4 regions of the Mixta calida genome follow, and region 4 is predicted to be linked to each of the others. Evidence: predicted binding sites of a transcription regulator. Region 4 holds the regulator's gene; each other region holds the start of a gene.
The links. The regulator PurR, encoded in region 4, represses purine synthesis genes. The targets are predictions, from matches to a motif close to CANGCAAACGTTTGCNTG.
Positions count from the first base shown of each region.

Region 1: a site for PurR is predicted at 2,062-2,079, ahead of rbsD (D-ribose pyranase). Genes of this name have one in related genera too.
Region 2: a site for PurR is predicted at 2,595-2,612, ahead of purH (bifunctional phosphoribosylaminoimidazolecarboxamide formyltransferase/IMP cyclohydrolase). Genes of this name have one in related genera too.
Region 3: a site for PurR is predicted at 2,059-2,076, ahead of cvpA (colicin V production protein). Genes of this name have one in related genera too.

Region 1 is NZ_CP026378.1:14,387-18,600, forward strand. Features, by position in the region: gene rbsC (ribose ABC transporter permease) at 1-115, opposite strand, end outside; gene rbsA (ribose ABC transporter ATP-binding protein RbsA) at 112-1,623, opposite strand; gene rbsD (D-ribose pyranase) at 1,631-2,050, opposite strand; gene C2E16_RS00085 ((S)-acetoin forming diacetyl reductase) at 2,220-2,993, opposite strand; gene alsS (acetolactate synthase AlsS) at 3,024-4,214, opposite strand, start outside.
Region 2 is NZ_CP026378.1:4,056,643-4,060,856, forward strand. Features, by position in the region: rRNA gene C2E16_RS19265 (23S ribosomal RNA) at 1-173, opposite strand, end outside; tRNA gene C2E16_RS19270 (tRNA-Glu) at 369-444, opposite strand; rRNA gene C2E16_RS19275 (16S ribosomal RNA) at 618-2,159, opposite strand; gene purH (bifunctional phosphoribosylaminoimidazolecarboxamide formyltransferase/IMP cyclohydrolase) at 2,736-4,214, shown strand, end outside.
Region 3 is NZ_CP026378.1:3,092,407-3,096,620, forward strand. Features, by position in the region: gene purF (amidophosphoribosyltransferase) at 1-1,481, opposite strand, end outside; gene cvpA (colicin V production protein) at 1,518-2,003, opposite strand; gene dedD (cell division protein DedD) at 2,200-2,943, opposite strand; gene folC (bifunctional tetrahydrofolate synthase/dihydrofolate synthase) at 2,933-4,207, opposite strand.
Region 4 is NZ_CP026378.1:2,099,320-2,103,533, reverse strand. Features, by position in the region: gene rnt (ribonuclease T) at 1-38, shown strand, start outside; gene C2E16_RS09965 (Grx4 family monothiol glutaredoxin) at 103-438, opposite strand; gene C2E16_RS09960 (C40 family peptidase) at 795-1,616, shown strand; gene cydH (cytochrome bd-I oxidase subunit CydH) at 1,677-1,766, opposite strand; gene purR (HTH-type transcriptional repressor PurR) at 2,051-3,076, shown strand; gene punR (DNA-binding transcriptional activator PunR) at 3,126-4,061, opposite strand; gene punC (purine nucleoside transporter PunC) at 4,173-4,214, shown strand, end outside.

The sequences.
Region 1 (4,214 bases), 2.1 Mb from region 4:
GACTCTGGCTGGCCACCACCGCAATCAGCACAATCAGGGCAATCAGCGATTTCTGCTCCATCAGCCAGGCTTTGCTGAACCAGCGGCGACGGGCTGGTAAGGTTTGCGTACTCATAGATGTGCTAACTCCTCGGTGCGTTGCTTGCCTACAGCGGCGGCCATCAGGACTTCCTGCGTGGCCTGTTCAATGGAAAACTCGCCGCTCAGGCGGCCTTCATGCATCACCAGAATGCGATCGCTCATTCCCAGCACTTCGGGCATCTCCGACGAGACGAGAATGATGCTCAGACCTTCATCCTTAAACTGGTTGATCAGCTGATAAATCTCTTTCTTGGCGCCGACATCCACGCCGCGCGTCGGCTCATCCAGAATCAATACGTTCGGGCGCGTCATCAGTCCGCGCGCGATGGCGACTTTTTGCTGATTGCCCCCGGAGAGCAAGCCAATGGTTTGATCCATGCCGGGCGTTTTAATGTTAAAGAGCCGGATAAAATCGCTGACCGCCAGCTGCTCGGCGCTGTGCTTCAGCCCGCCGCCCGCGCGGCTGAAATAGCGCAGCGCGGTCAGCGACATGTTTTCTTTTACCGTCATTCCCAGCACCAGGCCGTCACGCTTGCGATCCTCGGAGATATAGACGATGCCGTTAGCCAGCCCGTCCTGCGGCGTGCGGATAGTAATGTCGCGGCCATTAAGCGTGACGCGTCCCGCGCTGCGCGGCTGCGCGCCGTACAGCACCTTCATCAGTTCGGTGCGTCCGGCGCCCATCAGTCCCGCCACACCAAGTATTTCGCCTTTACGCAGCGTAAAGCTGACGTTGTCGATGCCCGGTCCGCTGAGGTTTTCCACCTTTAGCCGCACTTCGCCCGGCGCTTTGTCCAATCGCGGATACTGATCTTCCAGCTTACGGCCCACCATCATCTCGATCAGCGAAGCTTCAGTTAGCGTATCGACGCTGCGTTCAGCAATAAACTGTCCGTCGCGGAATACCGTCACGTCATCACAAATTTCAAAGATTTCTTTCATGCGATGAGAGATATAAACGATGCCGCAGCCCTGCGCTTTCAGTTCATTGATCACGCGAAACAGGGAGACCGTTTCGGTATCAGTCAGCGCATCGGTCGGCTCGTCCATCACGATGACTTTCGATTCAAAGCTGAGCACCTTGGCGATCTCCACCATCTGCTGATCGCCAATCGAAAGATCGCCGACCAGCCTGTGGCTGTTGAAACGCAGATTCAGCCTTTTCAGCAGCGCGTCCGCTTCGGCGTACATTTTTTTCCAGTCAATACGCCCAAGACGGCTGACAAATTCACGTCCCAGAAAGATATTTTCGGCGATAGAGAGTTGCGGAATCAGGTTCAGTTCCTGATGGATAATGCCGATCCCTGCTTCCTGCGACGCTTTCGGGCCGCTGAAGTGGGTCTCTTCGCCCAGCCACTGCAACGAACCGGCGTCGCGGCTGTAGATACCCGTCAATACCTTCATCATGGTGGATTTGCCCGCGCCGTTTTCCCCCACCAGCGCCATCACCCGGCCAGGGTAAACAGAGAGTGAAGCGCCGTTAAGCGCCTTCACGCCGGGGAATGATTTCTCAATGCCTTTCAGTTGCAATAACGGTTGCATGGCAGCCTCAGAAGGTCACGCCGGCGGTCAGGATAATATTCGCGTACGGGGTGCATTCCCCGCTGCGCACTACCGCCTGGCTCCGTTGCGTTAAGGTTTTGAAATGTTCGTGCGGGACATACTCAATGTTGATGACGTTGCCCTGCTGGCGCTGTAGCGACTCCAGCAGCGCCAGCAGTTCGCGGTGCAGACCAGCGTTATGCTCGCGGATCTCTTCGGCGATGACCGCGCTTTCTACCTGCATCTCATGCGTGACCGCCTGCGCCACCTGTAAAAAAGTGGGAATGCCGTGCGTAACGGCTAGATCGATGCGCTGCGGCCCTGGCGGAATCGGCAAACCGGCGTCGCCGATAGTCAGGCTGTCGGTATGGCCCAGGCGGGCGACGACGGCGGAAATGTCAGCGTTAAGTAGGGGGCTTTTTTTCATTATACGCTCCTGAGCGAAACGTTTCGCTGAACGGGAGTGTCAGAAAAAGTGGCGAATAAGACAACAGGAAGGTAACGAAATTGTGATCGCTATCGAAACGTTTCGCTGACCGGCGAAAAAATTTGATTTAGGCAACGAAGCGGGCCTGATAAGGCCCGCAGAAAGGGGATTAGCTAAAGACCATGCCGCCGTCGATTAACAGCGCCTGACCGGTCATATAATCAGAATCGGGGCCCGCCAGGAAGGCGACGCAGGCGGCGACATCTTCCGGCTCGGAGAGGCGTCCCAGCGTAATGCGTTTAGCGAACTCCGCGGTGCCGTATCCCGGCGGCTGGCCCGCTGCGGCGGAAACCTGGCGGTCGATCTCGTCCCACATCGGCGTTTTGACAATGCCTGGGCAGTAAGCATTAACGGTAATGCCCAGCGGCGCCAGATCGCGCGCGGCGGTCTGCGTCAGGCCGCGTACGGCGAACTTGCTGGAGCTGTAAATCGCCAGCTCCGGGTTGCCGACGTGGCCCGCCTGAGACGAAGCGTTGATGATTTTGCCGCCGCGTCCCTGCGCTTTGAACGCTTTCACCGCAGCCTGAATACCCCAGATCACGCCTTTGACGTTGATGTTATAAACCTTATCAACGATTTCCGGCGTAATCTCTTCGATAAGCGTAGTCGGCGCGATGCCCGCGTTATTGACGATAACGTCGAAGCCGCCGAGCTGCTGCTGCGTCTGTTCTACCACCGCAAATACCCGATCGCGATCGGAGACGTCCGCCTGTAGCGCAACCGCTTTGCCGCCCTGACGAGTGATCTCATCGGCAACCTGACGCGCCGTTTCCGCGTTGTAATCGACGACCGACACGGCGAATCCATCTTTCGCCAGCCGCAGCGCGATAGCTCTACCAATGCCCTGACCGGAACCGGTCACCAGTGCCACTTTGCTTTCCATAACTGCTCCTTGCTGAGTTGATAAAGGGAATTACAGGATCTGGCTCAGGTGCAGCTGCCCCATCAGTTTCGGGTTGTCGGCATAATCCACCGGCACCGCCACCACAGCCGGTCCCTGAACGTCCATCGCCTTACGCAGGATAGGTTCCAGCTGATCGGCGCTTTCCACCGCGAAACCGGCTGCGCCGAAGGCTTCCGCATAGGCTTTGAAATCGATCGGGCCGAACTTCACGCCGGACACGCGCTGATATTTCTGTTCTTCCTGAATCGCCACCATGTTGTAGGCGTTGTCGACCCAGATAATGTGCAGCACATTGGCACCCAGACGCACCGCTGTTTCCAGCTCCATGCTCGACTGCATAAAGCCGCCGTCGCCCGATACCGACACCACTTTGCGGCTCGGATCCACCAGCCAGGCGCCGATTGCCCAGGGCAGCGCCACGCCCATGGTTTGCTGACCGTTGGAGATCATGATTTGACGCGCACGGAAGCTGTAGAGATAGCGGGCGATCCAGATATGGAAACTGCCCATATCCACCGTCAGGGTAACGTCTTTATTAATGATGTCCTGCATGGCGCGCACGATGCGCAGCGGATGCAGGGCGAACTGATTCAGCTGATGGCCGCGCATCGCCAGCAGTTCACGCTGCTGTTGGCGATCCTTGAGGATTTCAGCCGACTCCGCGCTGAGGTGCAGCGGCGCTTCAATCCGCGCGGCGAGTTTATCCAGCGTTGAGGCGATATCGCCGATCAGCTCCGCGTCCGGCTGGTAACAGTTGTCGGTTTCCGCAGGCAGCACGTCGATATGCACCAGTTCGGCATGACCGCTGTTCCATTTCGCCGGTTCATATTCCACTGGGCTGTAGCCGATAGTGATAATCAAATCCGCCTGACGCAGCAGCCGATCGCCCGCCTGGTTATTAAACAGTCCGACACGGCCCGCAAAGCGCGAGAAGTGAGACTGGGAGACGGCGCCGGCCGCCTGATAGGTACTGGTCACCGGAATATGGCTGCGCTCCAGCAGACGATGCAATGCGGTGGCGTTATGCGGCTGGCTGGCCATCAGGCCCAGCAGGATAATGGGGTTTTTCGCTTTCGCGATTTTGTCGGCGACGGCGTTGATCGCGCCTTCCGGCGCGGAACCGAGCAGCAGCTCGCCTGCGGGCGTCAACACGTTGCCGCGCACCGGACCGTCGACAATATCCTGCGGCAGACTGACGAA
Region 2 (4,214 bases), 2.0 Mb from region 4:
TAAGCTATGTATTCACTTAACGATAGTGTGACGAATCACACTGGGTTTCCCCATTCGGACATCGCCGGCTGATAGCGGTTCATATCACCTCACCGGCGCTTTTCGCAGATTAGCACGTCCTTCATCGCCTCTGACTGCCAGGGCATCCACCGTGTACGCTTGGTCGCTTAACCTCACAACCCGCAGGCGTCTTGCGACACCGCATGGTGCGAGAAATTGAGAGACTCTGAACAGTTCTTTATGCAAGAAGCTGTTCTTTCAAATTTTCAGCTTGTTCCGGATTGTTAAAGAGCAATATCGTAAAGCTGACTCGCAAGTCAGTTTTAGGATATGACGGGTACGCGACTTTCACTCACACTACCAGCAAGTGGCGTCCCCTAGGGGATTCGAACCCCTGTTACCGCCGTGAAAGGGCGGTGTCCTGGGCCTCTAGACGAAGGGGACACGAAATTTGCTCAGCGAATCACCGATTCGCTAATTTCGTGTAAGGGCGAGATTTTCTCAAGAAAATCGAGCGACAATGTCTTTTGTCACCGTACCCCCTACGCGTAAACGCCTTGCTCATGCTTTCTATCAGACAATCTGTGTGAGCACTTCACGGGAAGGTATCAGCTTGGTAAGGAGGTGATCCAACCGCAGGTTCCCCTACGGTTACCTTGTTACGACTTCACCCCAGTCATGAATCACAAAGTGGTAAGCGCCCTCCCGAAGGTTAAGCTACCTACTTCTTTTGCAACCCACTCCCATGGTGTGACGGGCGGTGTGTACAAGGCCCGGGAACGTATTCACCGTGGCATTCTGATCCACGATTACTAGCGATTCCGACTTCATGGAGTCGAGTTGCAGACTCCAATCCGGACTACGACGCACTTTATGAGGTCCGCTTGCTCTCGCGAGGTCGCTTCTCTTTGTATGCGCCATTGTAGCACGTGTGTAGCCCTGGTCGTAAGGGCCATGATGACTTGACGTCATCCCCACCTTCCTCCGGTTTATCACCGGCAGTCTCCTTTGAGTTCCCGCCATCACGCGCTGGCAACAAAGGATAAGGGTTGCGCTCGTTGCGGGACTTAACCCAACATTTCACAACACGAGCTGACGACAGCCATGCAGCACCTGTCTCACGGTTCCCGAAGGCACTAGGGCATCTCTGCCGAATTCCGTGGATGTCAAGACCAGGTAAGGTTCTTCGCGTTGCATCGAATTAAACCACATGCTCCACCGCTTGTGCGGGCCCCCGTCAATTCATTTGAGTTTTAACCTTGCGGCCGTACTCCCCAGGCGGTCGACTTAACGCGTTAGCTCCGGAAGCCACTTCTCAAGGAAACAGCCTCCAAGTCGACATCGTTTACGGCGTGGACTACCAGGGTATCTAATCCTGTTTGCTCCCCACGCTTTCGCACCTGAGCGTCAGTCTTCGTCCAGGGGGCCGCCTTCGCCACCGGTATTCCTCCAGATCTCTACGCATTTCACCGCTACACCTGGAATTCTACCCCCTCTACGAGACTCAAGCCTGCCAGTTTCAAATGCAGTTCCCAGGTTAAGCCCGGGGATTTCACATCTGACTTAACAGACCGCCTGCGTGCGCTTTACGCCCAGTAATTCCGATTAACGCTTGCACCCTCCGTATTACCGCGGCTGCTGGCACGGAGTTAGCCGGTGCTTCTTCTGCGGGTAACGTCAATGACGGCGCGTATTAAGCACCATCCCTTCCTCCCCGCTGAAAGTACTTTACAACCCGAAGGCCTTCTTCATACACGCGGCATGGCTGCATCAGGCTTGCGCCCATTGTGCAATATTCCCCACTGCTGCCTCCCGTAGGAGTCTGGACCGTGTCTCAGTTCCAGTGTGGCTGGTCATCCTCTCAGACCAGCTAGGGATCGTCGCCTAGGTGAGCCGTTACCCCACCTACTAGCTAATCCCATCTGGGTTCATCCGATGGTGTGAGGCCCGAAGGTCCCCCACTTTGGTCTTGCGACGTTATGCGGTATTAGCCACCGTTTCCAGTGGTTATCCCCCTCCATCGGGCAGATCCCCAGACATTACTCACCCGTCCGCCACTCGTCAGCAAAGCAGCAAGCTGCTTCCTGTTACCGTTCGACTTGCATGTGTTAGGCCTGCCGCCAGCGTTCAATCTGAGCCATGATCAAACTCTTCAATTAAAGTCTGATGCTCAAAGAAAAACGTCGTAATGAATTACGTGTTCACTCTGAGACTTGATACTGCAAATGTGTTTTGCGATATCCGTCCTGTGAGTGCCCACACAGATTGTCTGATAAATTGTTAAAGAGCGGTGCGACCGGCGCTTCGTGCCGTTGTCGCGAGGTGGCGTATATTACGCTTTCCTCTTTCAGAGTCAACCCTTTTTCAGAAGTTTTTCTCCGGCGATTCAGGCTTCGCTGAACCGCTCAACACCGCGTGGCGTAAGCCGTTGTGCCGTGTCGATGGAGGCGCATTATAGGGAGTTCTCGCGGCGCTGCAACCGCTAAATCGCGATAAATTGACTGTTTGCTGCAATCCTCAGCAAAAGCGGGGTTTATACCCAGTTATCCACAGAATTACCCACATACCGCTCTCATTTTAATTTAGTCGAGCATCGCGCAAACGTTTTCGCTACAATGCCAGCCGACGTTAATGCGCGCCCCTGATGGGGCGTTACCTGAAGTTTATCGCCGTACAGGCTTAAACTTGATGTAACGCTCTTTACTTGCGAACCAAAGCCAAGGGATAAAACCACCATGCAACAACGTCGTCCTGTACGCCGCGCTCTGCTCAGCGTGTCTGATAAAGCCGGTATCGTCGAATTCGCTCAGGCTCTTTCCAGCCGGGGCGTCGAGCTGCTCTCTACTGGCGGCACCGCTCGCCTGCTGGCTGATGCCGGCCTGCCGGTAACAGAGGTCTCTGACTATACCGGTTTCCCGGAAATGATGGATGGACGCGTTAAAACTCTGCATCCGAAAGTTCATGGCGGCATTCTGGGCCGTCGCGGCCAGGACGATGCGATCATGAATGAGCATCAGATCTCCCCTATCGATATGGTCGTCGTTAACCTTTATCCCTTTGCCCAGACTGTCGCGCGCGAAGGCTGCTCGCTGGAAGACGCCGTAGAGAATATCGATATCGGCGGACCGACCATGGTGCGCTCCGCGGCCAAGAACCATAAAGATGTCGCGATCGTTGTAAAGAGTAGCGACTACCAGGCGATCGTGGCCGAGCTGGACGCCAACGAAAATTCTTTGACGCTGGAAACCCGCTTCGACCTGGCGATCAAGGCGTTTGAACATACCGCCGCTTACGACAGCATGATCGCTAACTACTTCGGCAGCCTGGTGCCCGCCTATCACGGCGAGACCAATGCCCCGTCCGGGCGCTTCCCGCGTACGCTGAACCTGAACTTTATTAAAAAGCAGGATATGCGCTACGGCGAGAACAGCCATCAGCAGGCCGCTTTCTATATAGAAGAAGAGATTAAAGAAGCTTCCGTCGCCACCGCACAGCAGCTGCAGGGCAAAGCGCTCTCCTACAACAACATCGCCGATACCGACGCCGCGCTGGAGTGCGTGAAGGAATTCAATGAGCCTGCCTGCGTGATCGTTAAGCATGCCAATCCCTGCGGCGTCGCCGTAGGCGATTCGTTGCTGGACGCCTACGAGCGCGCTTATAAAACCGATCCAACCTCTGCATTCGGCGGCATTATCGCCTTTAACCGCGAACTGGACGAAGCCACTGCGCAGGCGATTATTAGCCGCCAGTTCGTTGAGGTGATCATCGCGCCTTCCGCCAGTGAAGCGGCGTTGAAAGTGACGGCGGCGAAGCAGAATGTGCGCGTCCTGACCTGCGGCGCCTGGCAGCAGCGCGTGGCGGGGCTGGACTTTAAACGCGTTAATGGCGGCCTGCTGGTGCAGGATCGCGATTTGGGCATGGTGGAAAGCCACCAGCTGCGCGTGGTCAGCAAGCGTCAACCGACCGAGCAGGAACTGCGTGACGCCCTCTTCTGCTGGAAGGTGGCGAAGTTTGTGAAATCCAACGCTATCGTTTACGCCCGCGACAATATGACTATCGGCATCGGCGCCGGTCAGATGAGCCGCGTTTACTCCGCAAAAATCGCTGGCATTAAAGCGGGCGACGAAGGACTGGAAGTAAAAGGCTCCGCGATGGCGTCTGATGCGTTCTTCCCGTTCCGCGACGGCATTGACGCCGCAGCGGCCGTTGGCGTG
Region 3 (4,214 bases), 990 kb from region 4:
TTCTGCCGCGCCATCGCTTTCGCGTCGTCGTTGCGCAGCGACTGCAAATATTCCAGATATTGCTGATCGACATCTTTCGTAACGTAAACGCCGTTAAACACCGAACATTCAAACTGAACGATGTCGGGATTCTCTTCGCGCACCGCTTCGATCAGATCATCGAGATCCTGGAAGATCAGTGCGTCAGCTTTGATCAGTTGGCAGATCTCTTCTACTTCACGACCGTGAGCGATCAGTTCGGTGGCGCTCGGCATATCGATGCCGTAAACGTTCGGGAAACGAATCTCCGGCGCAGCCGAAGCCAGATAGACCTTTTTCGCGCCCGCTTCGCGCGCCATCTCAATGATCTGCTCTGAGGTGGTGCCGCGCACGATAGAATCGTCCACCAGCAGCACGTTTTTATCACGGAATTCGGCGCGGTTGGCGTTGAGCTTGCGGCGCACCGCATTCCGGCGCAGCTGCTGGCCCGGCATGATAAAGGTACGGCCAACATAGCGGTTTTTCACAAAGCCCTGACGATAGGGTTTGTTCAGAATGCGCGCGATTTCCAGCGCCACGTCGGTAGAGGTTTCCGGGATCGGGATCACTACATCGATATCCAGGTCTTCCCACTCGCGCGCAATTTTTTCGCCCAGCTTGGTGCCCATGCGGACGCGGGCGCTGTAGACAGAAATCTTGTCGAGGAACGAATCCGGGCGGGCAAAATAGACATACTCGAACAGGCACGGATTGTTGCGCGGGTTCTCGGCGCACTGGCGGGTATAGAGCTGCCCTTTCACCGTGATATAGACCGCTTCGCCCGGCGCGACATCGCGCAGGAACTCAAAGCCCAGCGTATCGAGCGCCACGCTTTCGGAAGCCACCATATATTCGGTGCGTCCGCCGTCCAGCTCGCGTTTCCCCATCACCAGTGGACGAATGCCGTTAGGATCGCGGAAGGCGACCATGCCGTGGCCGATAATCATCGCCACGCAGGCGTAGGCGCCGCGCACCTGCTGATGAACCGCAGCGACGGCGGCGAAAATGTCATCCGCCTCCAGCGGGTGATGCGGGCAGCGATCCAGTTCCTGCGCGAAAATATTCAGCAGGATTTCGGAATCGGAAGTGGTGTTCACATGGCGGCGACCGCTTTCAAACAACTGCTTGCGCAGCTCGTGCGCGTTGGTCAGGTTGCCGTTGTGGGCCAGGGTAATGCCATATGGGGAGTTGACGTAGAAAGGCTGCGCTTCGGAGGCGCTGGAGCTACCAGCGGTCGGGTAACGCACGTGACCGATGCCTATATTGCCCTGCAAACGCTGCATATGGCGAGCTTCGAACACATCGTTGACCAGCCCGTTCGCCTTACGCAGACGGAAACAGTTCAGCGCATCGATGGTACAAATGCCTGCGGCATCCTGCCCACGGTGCTGGAGCACCGTTAACGCGTCATAAATCGACTGGTTGACCGGCATAAAACCGGTGATACCGACAATACCGCACATGTTGTCATATCCTCATTGGCCGCACACCCGGCGCGATTACCGGGGTAAAAAACTCGACGTGCTTTGCAGATAGTCAAAAAACCATCTGATGATGTAACTGAACTCAGGGATCAACTGAGACTGCTGCCAGTCCGGACTTTTAGAAAAGCCGGTAAAGGTATCGAGGAAGAACAGCATCGCCGACACGATTAACACGCCGCGCAGCGCCCCGAAGCAGACCCCCAGTACTCTGTCCGTTCCTGACAAACCCGTTTTTTCGACCAGCGAGCCAATCACATAGTTCACTATCGCCCCGACAATCAGGGTGGCGATAAACAGAACGGCGATAGCGATGCCGTTGCGCACCAGCTGATCGTTAAATCCGGTGAACCAGACAGCAAGGAAGGGATAGTAATGACTGGCAACAAAGAATGCGCATCCCCAGGTGATAAGCGATAAAGCTTCCCGAACAAACCCACGGATCAGGCTGACAAGAGCAGAAAAACCAACAATCCCAATGATGACGTAATCTATCCAGACCATGAACTCTTCCAGCGACAGCGCCCCTGCATCCAGTTCGGGGCGCATTCTAACAGAAAAAGAAAACGTTTGCGTAGGGTTTTCCCTGCCCCTTACAAATAAAAAAACCGGCGCAAAAAAGCGCAGCGCGGGCTGACGAGGGGCAACCCTGCGGCCGTAAATGACGCAGGGCCGACCACCAGAACAAGACTGTCGCGCCTTAGCGCGCGCTGTACGGTTTCACCACGCCGCTGAGACCGGAAACGCTTTTCAGCTCGCCGATCGCCGCCTGCATTTTCGCTTTCGAGGCGTCCGGTCCCACGTAAATACGGGTGATCTGCCCCTGTACCGGCGTGGAAGGCACGGTGAAGGCGCGATAGCCGGAAAGACGCAGCTGCGCCACGATCTCATTTACCTTCGCGGCGTTTTTCAACGCGCCCAGCTGCACCACGTACGCCTGACCCGTCGGCGCGGTTTGCTCCGCTGGTTTCGGCTGCCCAACCGGCTTCGGCTGTTCAACCGGTTTAGGCTGCTCCGCCGGCTTCGGTTTCGGCTGTTCGACCGGCTTCGGCTTCGGTTTCGGCGTTTCCACCGTCTGCGGCCGGGTCTGCTCCGCGCGCGGCTTCAGCGGCGGCGCGGACTGCACCGGCGGCGGCGTCACTACCGTCGGCGCGCTGTTCTGCTGCGGCACGGTCGATCCGCTATCCGCCGATTGCGACGGATGGCTGTTGCCGCCGCCTATCGCCGCGACAGCGCCTTCCGGCGGCTGCGTCGGCAGAGACTGCGTCACCGGCGGCACCATATCGCTGTCCTGCTGATCGTCCGGCTTCGGCACCAGCGGGATCGCGGCGAATTCTTCCTTATAATGCTTCTTTTTGCCATCAAGCAGGCCTGGCAAGACAATGACGCCAACGGCGACCAGAATTACCGTGCCGACTAAGCGGTTCTGAAACTTACTTGCCACTGCCCTTCTCCGTTTCCATCGCTTCCATGACGTGCGCTACCGTATGGAATGAACCACACACCAGCACAATATCCTGCTTATCCGCCTGCTGCATGGCGGCCTGCCAGGCGGCGGCGACCGAGGCGAAGGACTGCGCCCGATCGGTTTTCAGCTCGGCCAGCAGCTGTTCCGCGCTGGCACCGCGTGGCCCTTCCAGCGGCGCGAGATACCAACAATCCACCTGCGGCGCGAGAGCGGCCAGCGTGCCGGCGATATCTTTATCGTGCAGCATGCCTACCACCGCGCGCACCACGCCCCGCTTCGGCAGCTGCGCCAGGCGACTGGCGAGATAAGCTGCCGCATGCGGGTTATGCGCCACGTCCAAAATCACCTGCGGCGACTGCGCCACGGTCTGAAAACGTCCCGGCAGGATGGCTTTATCCAGATGCTCACGGATCACCGTTTCACTGACGTTCAGGCCCGAGGCGCTAAGCGCAGCCAGCGCTGTCGCCGCGTTAGGCAGCGGCACCTGCGGCTGCGGCAGGTTTTCCAGGGTGATGCGGCTATCGCTGAAGCGCCAGCCGCTCTCCTGCGCCTGCCAGTGCCAGTCGCGGCCCAGCTGTAACAGCTGAGCGCTTTTCTCCTGCGCTACCTGGGCAATAGTGTGCGGCATATCGGGCTCCCCCACTACCGCCGGTTTTCCGGCGCGGAAGACGCCCGCCTTTTCACGGCCAATGCTTTCCCGATCCGGGCCCAGCCAGTCGGTATGATCCAGCGCGATGCTGGTGATCACCGCGACGTCGGCGTCGACGATGTTGGTGGCGTCAAGGCGTCCGCCAAGGCCAACCTCCAGGATCACCACGTCCAGCGCCGCCTGCTTAAACAGTTGCAGCGCCGACAGGGTGCTGAATTCAAAATAGGTTAGCGAGGTGTCGCCGCGTCCCGCCTCGATAGCGGCGAAGCTGGCGGTGTGCGCCGCTTCCGGCAGTTCATCGCCCTGTACGCGCACCCGTTCGGTATAGCGCAGCAGATGCGGCGAACTGTAGACGCCGACGCGGTAGCCAGCGGCCATCAGCAGCGTTTCCAGCGTGCGGCAGGTGGTGCCTTTGCCGTTGGTGCCGGCGACAGTGAAGACGAAAGGCGCGGGTTTTAACAGATCAAGCGTGCGGGCGACGTGTTCGATACGCGTCAGTCCCAGATCGATCGCCTGCGTGTGCAGACGCTCAAGATAATAAAGCCACGTGGCCAGAGGCGACGTGGCTTGAGGAAGGTGAAGATTTTCCATGGATCCC
Region 4 (4,214 bases):
AGGAGCCGGTCGAAGAAGCGCTGAAGCTGGAGGAGTAGCCGCCGCACGCCAGTAAAAAAGGGCGCCGATGCGCCCTTTTATTTTTTAGCAGCTGGCTAAAACTTATTCCGCCGCTTTATATTTTTCCGCCGTCTCTTTGATCAGCGTTTGCAGCTCGCCGCGCTGGAACATTTCGACAACGATATCGCAGCCGCCGACCAGTTCGCCATCCACCCACAACTGCGGGAAGGTCGGCCAGTTGGCATATTTAGGCAGTTCAGCGCGGATATCCGGGTTTTGCAGGATATCCACATAGGCGAAGCGCTCGCCGCAGGCAGAGAGAGCCTGAACCGTCTGAGCAGAAAAACCACAGCTTGGCAGCTTCGGCGAGCCTTTCATGTACAGCAGGATCGGGTTTTCTGCGATCTGGCGCTGAATTTTTTCAACAGTACTCATAATTGCCTTCCTTAAATAGCTTGCTTCGTGTCTATTGATTGTAGCGACTGTAGCGGGTCACTGAAAACGACATTTTCTGTAGGGATAAATGATTTAGCGCATTATGCCAAATGCTGCTGATAAAATAACGTCCGCTTCTTCATCATTACGCCCGGCGATTAATAAATAGTAATAATTCTGTCGAGATAAGCGCCTGTTTCGGTTTATTTTTACATCTTTATGCAATTAAAGGCCATTCAATTGCAAAAGGCTTTATCTTTTCGGAAAAAGTTAGATTAGAATCGGCCTTCAGGGGTCTGCCTTATGGCAGAAATAGGATCAACTTCGCGCCGTTATCGCGCTATTACTGTAACCACACTATGCGTTTATTGATTACGCTTTTTATGCTGGCTTTTGCTCAGCTGTTCTTTAACGTTGCGCAGGCCTCTCCGCAGGCGCCGGTTAAGGCCAGTCAGCATAAGATTGATAAGAAAAGCGCCCGTGAAGATGAACGGCGCAAGCGTCGCCCCTTAAAAACCACCAGTAAAAAAACGCGTACGGCGACGGCGGAAAAAAGCAAAGTCAAAAAGAAAGGCAAAACGGCAACCGTCGCGGTATCCCCAGCGTTAACCACGAAAAAAGGCCGCTCACCGGTTAAAACGGCAAAAGAGAACAGCGCAAAGAAAAAAAGTATGGCCAGGACGGCGAAGGCGCGCTATGGCCATCAGCGCGGCGATAAAAAGCAGACCAAGGCCCGTGGCCCGCTCGAAATGAGTAAGGCGCACCGCGAGCGTTATCAGAAAGCGCGTGAAACGGCGATGAACAAGCTGATGGGTCAGCTGGGCAAACCTTACCTGTGGGGCGGCACCTCGCCTCACACCGGCTTCGACTGCAGCGGTCTGGTCTGGTACGCCTATAAGGATGTGGTGAAATTTAAAATTCCCCGCACCGCCAATGAGATGTATCACTTGCGTGACGCCGCGCCGGTCAACCGTCAGTCGCTGGAAAAAGGCGATCTGGTCTTTTTCCGCATTAATAACCGCGGCGCCGCCGATCACGTTGGCGTTTATCTTGGCAACGGTCGTTTTATTCAGTCGCCGCGCACCGGTAAAGATATTCAAATCAGCCAGCTCAGCGATGATTACTGGGAGCGCCATTATGTCGGCGCGCGTCGCGTAATGACGCCAAAAACCATCCGCTAAGCGCGTTGCGCAACAAAAAAGCCTGTCTTGCGACAGGCTTTTTTTATACGCATCATCCGATCAATGCATGACAGCGGTTAAGCTGAAAGCGATGATCATCAGCAATGCTGCGACAGTGGTGCTTAACGACAGCTTTAAATCGGTGCTCACCCGGCCTCTCCTTTAACCACACAAACAATAACGGTATAGATTTTCCCATACTCACCGGTAAAAATCTCGTTTTCTTTGCGTCAGCTTGATAGAATCCCCGCCTTGCGTTGCGCAACACCGGCAAACCGTCGCTGTTGGCCCTTTTTTAAAGACGTCCCGCCTGCCAGACGTATCTCAGCCAGCACAATGACAATGGATAAGCACGCTGAAGCAGGCCGCGAGGACGCAAACGTTTAACATTAGCCTTATCAAACCCTTATGATAAGCGCAGGAGTATCTTTTTAATGGCAACAATCAAAGATGTCGCGAAGCGTGCCGGCGTGTCTACGACGACGGTGTCACACGTCATCAATAAAACCCGCTTTGTCGCGGAAGAGACGCGCGAGGCGGTGTGGGCGGCCATCAAAGAACTACACTATTCGCCCAGCGCGGTCGCGCGCAGCCTGAAGGTGAACCACACCAAGTCGATCGGCCTGCTGGCGACCTCCAGCGAAGCGCCCTATTTTGCGGAAATCATCGAAGCGGTGGAAACGCGCTGCTTCGCCCGCGGCTATACCCTGATTCTGGGCAACGCCCATAACGATCTGCAAAAGCAGCAGGCATATCTGTCGATGATGGCGCAAAAGCGCGTCGACGGTCTGCTGGTAATGTGTTCTGAATATCCTGAAGCGCTGCTGAAGATGCTTGAGGAGAACCGCAATATCCCGATGGTGGTGATGGACTGGGGCGAGTCGCGCGGCGACTTTACCGATACCGTGCTGGATAACGCTTTTGAAGGCGGCTACATCGCAGGCCGCTATCTGATTGAACGCGGCCATCGCGATATCGGCGTGATTCCCGGACAGATGGAGCGCAACACCGGCGGCGGCCGTCTTGCCGGCTTTATGAAGGCGCTGAACGAGGCGAATATACCGGTGCGCGAAGAGTGGATCGTGCAGGGCGATTTCGAGCCGGAGTCGGGCTACCGCGCCATGCAGCAGATCCTGGCGCAGAAGCAACGCCCTACCGCCGTCTTCTGCGGCGGCGACATTATGGCGATGGGCGCTATTTGTGCGGCGGATGAGATGGGCCTGCGCGTGCCGCAGGATATTTCGGTGATCGGTTATGATAACGTGCGCAACGCGCGCTATTTTACGCCAGCGCTGACAACCGTTCATCAGCCGAAAGAGCAACTAGGCGAAACCGCCTTCGATATGCTGCTGGATCGCATTATCAATAAGCGCGAAGAATCGCAAACGATTGAGGTGCATCCGACGCTTATTGAACGCCGCTCGGTGGCTGACGGCCCGTTCCGCGACTATCGTCGTTAATGCTTTACGTCATCGCGGCTTATCCCTGCCGCGACCTTTGCCTTGCCGCTCAGGATAATGCGCTATCCTGAGTGCTCTCTTCCTCACGCAGCCACTCCCGATTCAGCGTCTCCGTATCGCCCAGATAATCCAGCAGCCAGCTCAGCGCCGGCGAACCGCTCTGTTCCGACCAGCTGACGCAGCAGTGGCTGTCGGGAAAAGGCACCGGCAGCGGCAACTCCGTCAGTTCCTGCGTCGCCAGCAGCGGCGCGGCGAAATGGCCGGGCACCATGCCAACGCAGAGACCGGCGCGCAGGCAGTCGAAAGCGCTCTCCCAGTCAGGCACCACCAGCCGTCGCTGATTATCCAGTGTCCAGGTGGTGCGGCGCGGCAGCGCGCGCGAGGTATCCTCCAGCACCAGTGAAGGCCAGGGACGGATATCATCATCCTGCAGGCCGCCGGTCGCTGCGGCCAGCGGATGGCTGGCGTTAACCACGCAGCGCCAGTTGAGCGCGCCCATATCACGGAAGGCGAAGCGGCCGCCGACGGGGATAGCCTGCGTCGCGCCGATTGCCACATCGACACGCCCGTCCGCCAGCGCGTCCCAGACGCCGTTAAACACCTCCGGGGTGATTAACAGTTCCATATCGGGAAAATGGCGATAAAAATCGAGCACCAGCTGACGCGTGCGCTGCGGTTTTACAATGCGATCGACGGCGATGCTCAGCTGGCCGCGCCAGCCGTTCGCCACCTGCTGACACTGCCGACGCGTGGCGAGCATTTTTTTGATAACAGCGCGGCCTTCACGAATAAAAAGCTCGCCCGCCTCGGTTAATACCACATCGCGATGACGACGTTCAAACAGCGGCACCGCCAGCCAGGACTCCAGCTGGCGCACGGTATAGCTGATGGCGGAAGGCACGCGATGCAGCTCCGCGGCGGCAGCGGAAAAGCTGCCGGTGCGGGCGACGGCGTCGACCACTTCAAGGGCATGTTCTGACCACATTTTTTGCCTGCAAAAATTTTGAAATCAACCGGCAAATTTTAGCGTTTCACATTCAGAAAAACATCCTTTACCCTCGCGCCGTCTGTTCACCTGCTAATTAATGAGAAAGAGATGTCTGGTTCAAAAGGATTTATGCTTTATCTGGCGCTGCTC